DNA from 3 places in the Robertmurraya sp. GLU-23 genome. Region 1 is predicted to be linked to each of the others. Evidence: predicted binding sites of a transcription regulator. Region 1 holds the regulator's gene; each other region holds the start of a gene.
The links. The regulator Rex, encoded in region 1, represses fermentation and respiration genes when NADH is low (regulators of the CRP and FNR family bind a similar motif). The targets are predictions, from matches to a motif close to TTGTGAAATATTTCACAA.

Region 1 (3,285 bases):
AAGACCTGTATTCTGAGCCAAATACCCGATCGTTACATGTTTGGGCTTGATTAAATCACCTGATTCATAGGAAAGGTGACCGGCAATAATCTTGAGTAAAGTAGATTTTCCGGCCCCATTTCTGCCTACTAAGGCAATACGGTCTCTTGTTTGAACTTCTAGTTTTATATTCGATAAAATAAGGTCAGCTCCATAAGACTTGGAAAGCTGGTTCACTTGTAGTAGTATCATTGATTTCACCTCTATACTTCTACGGTTAGTGTATCGCATTCAATACGGATGAGCAATGATATGAGTTGTGAACTATGTTACAATGTTTTCACACAGAACAAGGAAAATAGTGTATGATTTTGAAAGAGGTGTATAATAGATGTCAGAGTTCACTCATTTTAATAAAGAAGGCAGAGCGAAAATGGTAGATGTGAGTGATAAGCCCGAAACCGTACGGACGGCTATTGCCCATTCTAGTATCACAGTCAATCAAGAGATATATGATCGTATTACACATAACCAAATGAAAAAAGGTGATGTGCTAGCAGTTGCACAGGTTGCTGCCGTTATGGCTAGTAAAAAAACATGGGATATTATTCCAATGTGCCATCCTATTCCACTTACCGGTGTCGATATTTCTTTTGATTGGGAATCAGATAACCATTGCCATACTCTACATATTTCTGCTAGTGTAAAGACAAAAGGAAATACAGGTGTAGAAATGGAAGCGTTAACAGCCGCTTCTGTTTGTGCGCTTACGGTTTATGATATGTGTAAAGCCATAGATAAAGGAATGGTAATCGGGAAAACATACCTTGTTGAAAAAACGGGTGGTAAAAACGGTGACTTCAAAAGGGAAGAGAGACTATATTAGTTAAAGATAGAAGGTAGGGGAAGAACGATGAGTAATGAATCAATGAAAATCCCACAAGCAACGGCGAAAAGGCTACCATTGTATTATCGCTTTTTAAATAGTTTACACTCATCAGGAAAACAACGAGTTTCATCAGCTGAACTAAGTGAGGCGGTGAAGGTCGATTCTGCAACGATTCGAAGAGATTTTTCATACTTTGGAGCATTAGGTAAAAAGGGATATGGTTACAATGTAAACTATTTATTATCCTTTTTCCGTAAAACACTCGACCAAGATGAGTTAACGAAGGTTGCGTTAATTGGGGTCGGGAATTTAGGGACAGCATTTTTAAATTATAATTTCTTGAAAAATAATAATACAAAAATTGCTGTTGCATTTGACGTAGTAGAAGAGAAGGTAGGCACAAAAATTGGAGAAGTGCCCGTCTATCATATGGATGATCTAGAAGAGGTTATTGAAAGAGAAGATATTCAAGTTGCGATATTAACGGTTCCAGCAACAGTTGCACAATCCATTACCGATCGAATGGTTCAAGGAACGGTGAGAGGGATTTTAAACTTTACACCGGCCCGATTAACGGTTCCATCATCCATCAGGGTTCACCATATTGATCTGGCTATTGAGTTACAGTCACTGGTGTACTTTTTAAAGCACTATTCTTCAGTGGATGAAGAAATGGTAGAGGAATAAACAACAAGCCGCCCCTTAGTGGAGCGGCTATTTCTTTTGCTGTTTCTTCATTTCTTTAATTTTAAAATGTAAAAGAATCATCCGAATGCCTGAACCAATATCAAATGTTGCTAGCAAGACTAGAAGATAGGTAAAAAACCCCCACTCTCCATTTTGCTGTAAGTCCTGAATGGCAAACACTGTGAACAGAGCACCTAAGACGATGTATATAATTCCTGAGAATAAAGGTGACTGTCTCATAAGAAGAATCCTCCAATAAAGCTTTGCATTTGTTCTGCTTGTTTGATTAATTTTTCTATGTCTTCCCTATATACGGATTGCACAAGAACAACGAATGTATTCATCGATACGTGAGCAACAATCGGAACGAGAATCCGATTGGTTTTAACATACAAATACGCAAAGGTGAATCCCATCGCGGAATAAAGTAGGGTGTGCTCGGGCTCCATATGGGCAAAAGAAAAAATGACTGAGCTAAGCAAGGCTGATATAAAAAAGTTAAATCGCTTATAAAAAGCTCCAAAAATGATCTTACGAAAGACAATTTCTTCTAATATAGGACCGATAACGGAGCTAACTACTATCATAATAGGAAAAGACTCAATGATGCGTAAAATCTGCTGCGTATTATCAGATCCTACCTCAATACCAATCAGGCGTTCAATATTCGCAGCAAAGGCTTGGGCAAATAGAGCAAGAAAGACACCTATAATGGCCCAGAGGATCGACCGACCTAAGCTGGCTCCGTTTCTTACTGCATTTGCGTTTACCATCTCATTACGTAACAGCTGCAGGACAATCACAAGTGTGATAGTAAAGCTGATAACAAGCCAAGTGACACCTGCAAACCCTTGAGAGTGATTGGTTTCAAAACCAATCATTTCTAGTACGAGAGAGGTGATAGGGACACCAATAAAGCTTGAAAGCTGCATAGCAATATAAGCAATTAATATAAACCAATATTCACGTTTCAAAACAAGTCTCCTTTTCAATCCAATATAGTTATTCTACTCGTAAACATCAGGTTGTATCAAATAAGAAGAATTATTGTCCGTATTTTAGCATTATATGGATAGAATAGGTGGAAAAGTACATACTTAGTAAGGTTGTATAATTAACAAGTTATGGGAGGACCTTTACAAAAAATTTATAAAAAAAAGCGGTTTCTCGCTTGCAAAAAAGGAAGAGATTCATTAATATAATAGTTGTGTTAGCACTCTAGTTAAGTGAGTGCTAATAATAAAATCTTACATATATTTGAGGAGGTTGTTTCACTTGTTAAAGCCACTAGGTGATCGCATTGTAATTGAGCTAGTTGAAACGGAAGAAAAAACGGCAAGCGGTATTGTACTACCAGACTCTGCTAAAGAGAAGCCTCAAGAAGGCAAAGTAGTTGCTGTCGGCACTGGCCGCGTACTTGAAAGCGGTGAGCGTGTAGCTCTTGAAGTTTCTGTGGACGACCGTATTATCTTCTCAAAATACGCTGGCACAGAAGTGAAGTATGAAGGAAAAGAGTACTTAATTCTACGTGAAAACGATATTCTTGCTATTCTTGGATAAGAGTAGAACTTTATTAATTTAAAACTAAACGAAGACAGAATAGATTGAAAAAACTCGAGGAGGGTATTTTACAATGGCTAAAGAAATTAAGTTTAGTGAAGACGCACGCCGCTCGATGCTTCGTGGGGTAGATGCACTTGCAAATGCGGTAAAAGTAACATTAGGACCAA
Region 2 (3,285 bases), on a different contig from region 1:
TTTTCATTTTCAAATGTTGTATTTACAGGAATAATTGAAGTTTTATAGTTAGAAAATCCAAAGCTTAGCAAATTAATTGTGTCATTATAAATATCACGTTTATACGTTGCTCCTAAACCAATGACTGTTAACCCAATTTGACCATTAGAAGCAGTCGTCGCTAACGTTTGCCTGGATTCATTGACAAAACCAGTCTTTCCACCTGTGATTCCTTCGAATGGGATTTCTCCCTTCAATAGTAAATGATGTGTAAACAACGTTGTATCCCAGGATTGTCCATCCCAAGCCAAATCTTTTGTTCCGAAAATTTCTTTAAATGTTTCATTTTTAAGTGCGTAATTCGTGATTAGACCTAAATCATACGCTGTTGTATAGTGGTTTTCAGCAAAGAGCCCATGCGGATTCGTGAAATGAGTATCCTTAACTCCAACCTCATTTTTTAGAAATTCATTGATATTTTTTTCATATATCTCCATGCTACCGTCAATATAAAGGGCAATGGCAGCAGCAGCATCATTTCCTGAATTAATAAGCATACCTTGAATTAATTTTTTTAGAGTAACTTCTTCTTCCTCATTTAAATATACTTTAGTTCCCTCAACTTCAATAGCTTCGCTTTTTACTTTTACTACTTCATCTACTTTTACAGTTTCAATTGCGTAAATGGCAGTTGCAATTTTTGTTAAACTAGCCGGATACATACGTTCATGCTCATTTTTTGAGTAAAGGACCGCATTGGATTGTGAGTCCATTAATATTACCGAATCGCTTATTATGGACAGCTCGTCCATTTGCTCAGCAAACACTTGATTTGCACTAAATGAAAGGATAGTTAGAAAAATAAAAGATAGTTTTTTAATCACTGTATGCACACACCTTGTTTGAATTCAGTCTTTTTCGATTGTACCAAAAAAATTAACATGTAAACGTATAAATTATACATTTGTTACAAAATTGAAAAACTAGGTAATATTTCGTGCTTTATAACGAAAAACCGATACTAAGGTCGTAAATTTACATTCATAGAAAAAGTATAGACAAGTTTACATTACCTTGATGCATATAAATTAGTAGAAATAAATTTTTTGGAGGGGTACGATGCAATTTCTAGTAGTCAAAAAACGTTCTATTATATTTTCACTTCTTCTGTTAGGTTTGGTTTTCTCCGCCTCCCTTTGGATTTATTTAAACATGGGCAGCGAGGCAGTCATTCAAACATCGGTCAATGATTCTACGAGGGAAATTCATTTAGTCACTGGCGAGTTTGAAGCGACAACTAAAGATGGAAAAGAAATCGAAGCGTATCGCTTTGACCCTGGTACCATCTTTCTTCAAAAGGGTGAGAAGGTAAAATTAAAGATTATGGGAATAAACGGTGCTAATCATCCGTTTATAATTGAGGGTACAAACATTAGCGGTAAAATTCTTCAAGGAGAAGAAACTGAACTAGACCTCCAGTTTCAAAAGAAGGGGGTCTATCGGTTGGTTTGTTTAACTCACCATGATTCAGATTCAAATGGACCAATGACGGCCTATATTGTTGTGAATTAACACTTGTAGACGATTGTGTGTAACACGCACATTCGTTTTTTTTGGTCTATTCAAACTGTCAAAATATCTACATAACCTAATTGACCACGAAGTGATTTATCACGTTACAATAGTGTTATTAATAATAACTTTTTGTATAACAGATTTCATTTTTTGCCGAATCATTATAGTACAGTTTTCTTTTTTCACCATTCTGTCACATAACGAACCTCTGACAAACCTAATGTTCATAACATTGTCAAAATGTCACCTAGATTATGTGATGTATTTCACTAATTATCTGTTATACTTCGAGTATGATGTATTTGTATCATCTGTTATATAAACATTTACTAAGAGGTGGACTCAAATGGAACAGTGGAAAGGCTTTTCAGAAGGTACTTGGAGAAAAGAAGTAAACGTTAGAGACTTTATTCTAAGAAACTTTAAAACGTACGAAGGAAATGATTCCTTCCTTGCAGGCCCTACTGAGGCAACAACAAAATTATGGGATCAAGTAATGGATTTAACAAAACAAGAAAGAGAAAACGGTGGCGTACTTGATATGGACACCGAAATCGTTTCTTCTATTGTTTCTCATGGTGCAGGGTACTTAAACCAAGATTTAGAAAAAGTTGTTGGTGTTCAAACAGACAAACCGTTCAAACGCTCTTTACAGCCCTATGGCGGAATTCGTATGGCACAACAGTCTTGTGAATCTTACGGTTTTGAATTAAATAAGGATGTTGAAAAAATCTTTACTGACTACCGTAAAACACATAACCAAGGTGTATTCGATGCTTATACTGATGAAATGAAAATGGCACGTAAAGTTGGAATCATTACTGGTTTACCGGATGCATACGGACGTGGTCGGATTATCGGTGATTACCGACGCATTGCTTTATATGGTGTAGACTTCTTGATTCAAGAAAAGAAAAAAGATCTTGCTGGCACTACTCCAGTAATGAAGGAATCTGTTATTCAACTTCGTGAAGAATTGTCAGAGCAGGTTCGTGCTCTTAATGAATTAAAGAAATTAGCTGCTAGCTACGGATTCGATATTTCTAAGCCGGCTACTACAGCTACTGAAGCTTTCCAATGGTTATACTTCGGATACTTGGCAGCTATTAAAGAACAAAACGGAGCTGCAATGAGCCTTGGACGCGTTTCAACTTTCTTAGATATTTATATTGAAAGAGATTTAGAAAACGGTGTCCTTACTGAGCAAGAGGCTCAAGAATTGGTTGACCACTTCGTAATGAAGCTACGTCTTGTAAAATTTGCTCGTACTCCTGATTATAACGAACTATTTAGTGGAGACCCAACTTGGGTAACAGAGTCTATCGGTGGTGTAGCAAATGACGGACGTGCATTAGTAACGAAAAACTCTTTCCGTTTCTTGCATACTCTTACTAACCTTGGACCGGCACCAGAACCAAACTTAACAGTACTTTGGTCTACTCGCCTTCCAGAGGGCTTCAAAAAGTTCTGTGCAAAAATGTCAATTGAAACAAGTTCTATTCAATACGAAAATGACGATATCATGCGCCCAGAATGGGGAGACGATTACGGAATTGCATGCTGTGTATCAGCAATGGAAATTGGTAAACAAATGCAGTTCTTTGGTGCTCGTGCTAACCTTGCAAAAGCACTTCTATATGCAATTAATGGCGGTAAAGACGAAAAACATAAACTACAAGTAGCACCAGAATTCTCCCCTATTACTTCTGAAGTTCTAAACTATGAAGAAGT
Region 3 (3,285 bases), on a different contig from region 1:
GTACTTACTGCGTTTTAAGTGTGATACAAAATCCCATCTAACAGTGCTTGACCACGATGTTTGTATGACAAAATGCCCCGATAAAATCTGTACCGTATTCTGCCCAGCAGAAGTATACAAGTGGGAAGGTACGAGAATGCAAGTAGGATACGAGGGCTGCCACGAATGTGGAAGTTGCCGAATTGGCTGTCCATATCAAAATATTAAATGGGAATATCCGAAAGGTGGCCATGGAATTGTATTTCGATTAGCTTAATGGTGAATAAATAGTTGAGCAAAGACACCTTCACTGGTGTCTTTGTTTGTTATAACAAAGTTTTATGTATAAAATGTGAATTATTAAAAGATTCCGATAATATAGTTGAAAACGAACGAGCGTTCCGTTACTATTAATATAGGTACTATTAATAGATTGGAGGAGACAGTATGGATCGAACATCGTATTTAGCTGGGATACTCTACTATTTGACAAGTGATGTACAAGTTCAGGAGGCAGCCATTGATATATTAAATGGAGAATTAACAGTGAAAGAGGCGGGGGCCCGTCCTACTTTGCAGCCTGTTGTTTTGCAGGCGAAAAAGCGGCTAAAGGAACTTGAAAAGAATAAAACCGATAAGCAACATTTAGAGATAGTTCAGTTTGTTGAAAACTACTTATATAGCTATCAATGATAGAATTACTTCAACATCTTCGATAGACCTCTATGAATTCCATCTTATTTTTGCGTTATGTATAAATTTTCACATAGTAGCCTAAAAAGGAAAAGCCAAAAGTATTGATTATAACCTTGTTAGCTTATTCGTACTCTAACTGTGTATTTCATCATCTCGTCGTTAAGTCCACTAATCATTAGATCCTTCGCCGTATTGCAAGCCTGTTCAAAGCAGGAATAACTTTCCGTACAATAATGTGGTTGACTTAACTCAAAGTTCCCATGAATGTCTGCTAGGTAGACAAGAACGTTCCAAACATAAAAATCTCCAGTGCCATTTCTAGGATGACCGTCTAATGCGACTAGCCAGTGTACAGAAGTCTCAGACATGAATCGACTTCCTTTTAGCATGGACTGGTCATTCTCTCCAATTCGAATAAATGCGGTTGGGTAAAATTCTTGTAGATTACATTGATACATTTTAACCCCTCCTAACTTCTCATGTTTACAAAAGAAACTTTCTATATTTTCATTATATGAGCTTTAATAAAAAATTACCTCCTAAGTTGTTAAAATTTTTAGAATTTTAAAAGCGCTTCCATCTATCTGCTTCTGTGATACGCATCACAACAGAAAAGCTCTAACTTTCTTATAATTTTAGTAACAATATGATTAAAAGGAGAAATGAACTATGCAAGGTTGTATGAGCTCAATGATGGATAGAAATGTAGAATTATGTGAGGGATTACAGCAATTAAAAAATGAGCATCTTCCATTGCTTTTAATGCTTGATGGACTGCTTGAAACATGTCAGCAAATAGAGCGTGTTGAAACTACAAGGGAAAAGATGTTTCAGGAATTAACTCAAAAGGTAAAAGCCTTTTTTCATGAATTAGAGCCCCATTCAGAGAGGGAAGAGGGCGTGTTATTCTCAATGATGGAAAAATATATTGGTAGGGAAAGTGGACCGATTGCAGTAATGGAATACGAGCATGATCAGGCAAAAGGCTTTATCGGGACATTTTTAAAGGCATCACAATCTAATGACGCTTTTACAGATGAAAATATTCTGGAACTTGCTGGACTTATTAAAAATGCGTATTACACTCTTGTTGATCACTTTGCTAAGGAAGAAAATGTGCTATTCCCCATGGCACAAAACTTTTTTACAGAAGAAGAAAAGCAGGAATTAAAGGAAAGAATTAATAAATAAAACGGAAGAGGGTGCACCTCTTCCGTTTTATTTGTATATATCTGCAATTTGTTTGTCTGAAGGAAGGAGCAGTGTTAGGAACCCCAGTAATGGGAGAAAACCGGTTGAAATAATCGTTAAAGGCAATCCAATCGTATCTGCTAATATCCCTAAAAACACAGATCCTAAAGCACCCATTCCAAAAGCTAATCCTACTGTCAAACCTGCCATGGTACCTATCTTCCCAGGAACGAGTTCTTGTGCATAAACAACGGTAACTGAGAAACTAGACATGAGTATGAAACCCGCTATCCCAAGTAAAACCACCGCAAAATAATGAGGCACAAAGGGAAGCAAAATGGTGATAGGAGCAGAACCAATCATGGATAGTAAGATGATGGTTTTTTTCCCAAACCTATCAGCTAAAGGTCCACCGAAAAATGTACCTAAAGCTCCTGAAACGAGAAAAACAAATAAATAAAGTTGAGCTTGCTGTATGGAAAAGCTGTACTTGTCAATCGCATAAAATGCGTAGTAATTAGTGATTCCTGAAATATACCATGAACGAGCGAAGATTAAGAACAAGATTACAAGCAAATAGAAGCGAATTTGACGTTGAAATGAAAATGATGGAGGAGCTAAAGTCTGCTTTTGTTTCGGTTTACGACTATCTATTTTGAGTTTGTTCGCGTACCAAAAAGCAATATAAACAAGCAGTCCGACGGCAACTGCTGCGACAATCGTAAACCAGCCAGCGCCTCTTTGGCCAAAAGGAACAAGTATGAGTGCAGTAATTAATGGAGCGAGTGCTTGCCCGGAATTTCCACCAACTTGATAAATGGACTGTGCAAGCCCTCTTCTAGGTCCAGCGGCCATATAGGCAACTCTTGAACCTTCCGGATGGAATACAGCGGATCCTAATCCAATAAAGACCACCGAAATAACAATCAGTAGGAAACTAGGGGCAAAGGCGAGACCCAGAACTCCGATTAGTGTGAACGTTAGGCCAATGGGTAAAGCAAATGGCATGGGCTTACGGTCTGTAATGATACCAACAAAGGGTTGCATGATAGAGGATACGATATTTAGAGAAAATCCAATGATGCCTAGTTGAGTAAAGCTTAGTCCCATGGATTGTTCAAGTATAGGGAACATGGCGGGGACAACCGACTGAATGGAATCGTTTAACAGGTGACATAATGCGATAATGAATAAGATTTTATACGTTGTTGCACTGTCTGGTTTTTTATATTCTTGAACAGTAGCAGTTTGTGCCATAATAAAAAGATCTCCTTTAATTGTTGAAGAATGGTTTAAAGATATCTTACTAAATTTCCAATCATTATGAAATGGTTTATTTCGTAAGGCAAAGTATATAGTTTCCATAAAAAAATAGAGAGCCAATCAAGCTCTCTATTTTTTCATTAGTGGAAAGGATAC

Region 2: pflB (formate C-acetyltransferase) is a predicted target of Rex. The motif match lies at 1,809-1,826, and genes of this name have one in related genera.
Region 3: ACVBAX_RS04600 (hemerythrin domain-containing protein) is a predicted target of Rex. The motif match lies at 1,266-1,283, and genes of this name have one in related genera.

Annotation. Positions count from the first base shown of each region.
Region 1 is NZ_JBRKCV010000018.1:90,391-93,675, reverse strand. It holds gene ACVBAX_RS21270 (ABC-F family ATP-binding cassette domain-containing protein) at 1-231, opposite strand, end outside; gene moaC (cyclic pyranopterin monophosphate synthase MoaC) at 371-865, shown strand; gene ACVBAX_RS21260 (redox-sensing transcriptional repressor Rex) at 893-1,555, shown strand; gene ACVBAX_RS21255 (YdiK family protein) at 1,583-1,795, opposite strand; gene ACVBAX_RS21250 (CPBP family intramembrane glutamic endopeptidase) at 1,792-2,529, opposite strand; gene groES (co-chaperone GroES) at 2,831-3,115, shown strand; gene groL (chaperonin GroEL) at 3,189-3,285, shown strand, end outside.
Region 2 is NZ_JBRKCV010000001.1:835,148-838,432, reverse strand. It holds gene ACVBAX_RS04320 (D-alanyl-D-alanine carboxypeptidase family protein) at 1-863, opposite strand, end outside; gene ACVBAX_RS04315 (cupredoxin domain-containing protein) at 1,099-1,551, shown strand; gene pflB (formate C-acetyltransferase) at 1,901-3,285, shown strand, end outside.
Region 3 is NZ_JBRKCV010000002.1:56,748-60,032, forward strand. It holds gene ACVBAX_RS04585 (ferredoxin family protein) at 1-256, shown strand, start outside; gene ACVBAX_RS04590 (hypothetical protein) at 427-672, shown strand; gene ACVBAX_RS04595 (hypothetical protein) at 792-1,133, opposite strand; gene ACVBAX_RS04600 (hemerythrin domain-containing protein) at 1,345-1,866, shown strand; gene ACVBAX_RS04605 (MFS transporter) at 1,894-3,123, opposite strand; gene ACVBAX_RS04610 (ATP-binding protein) at 3,259-3,285, opposite strand, start outside.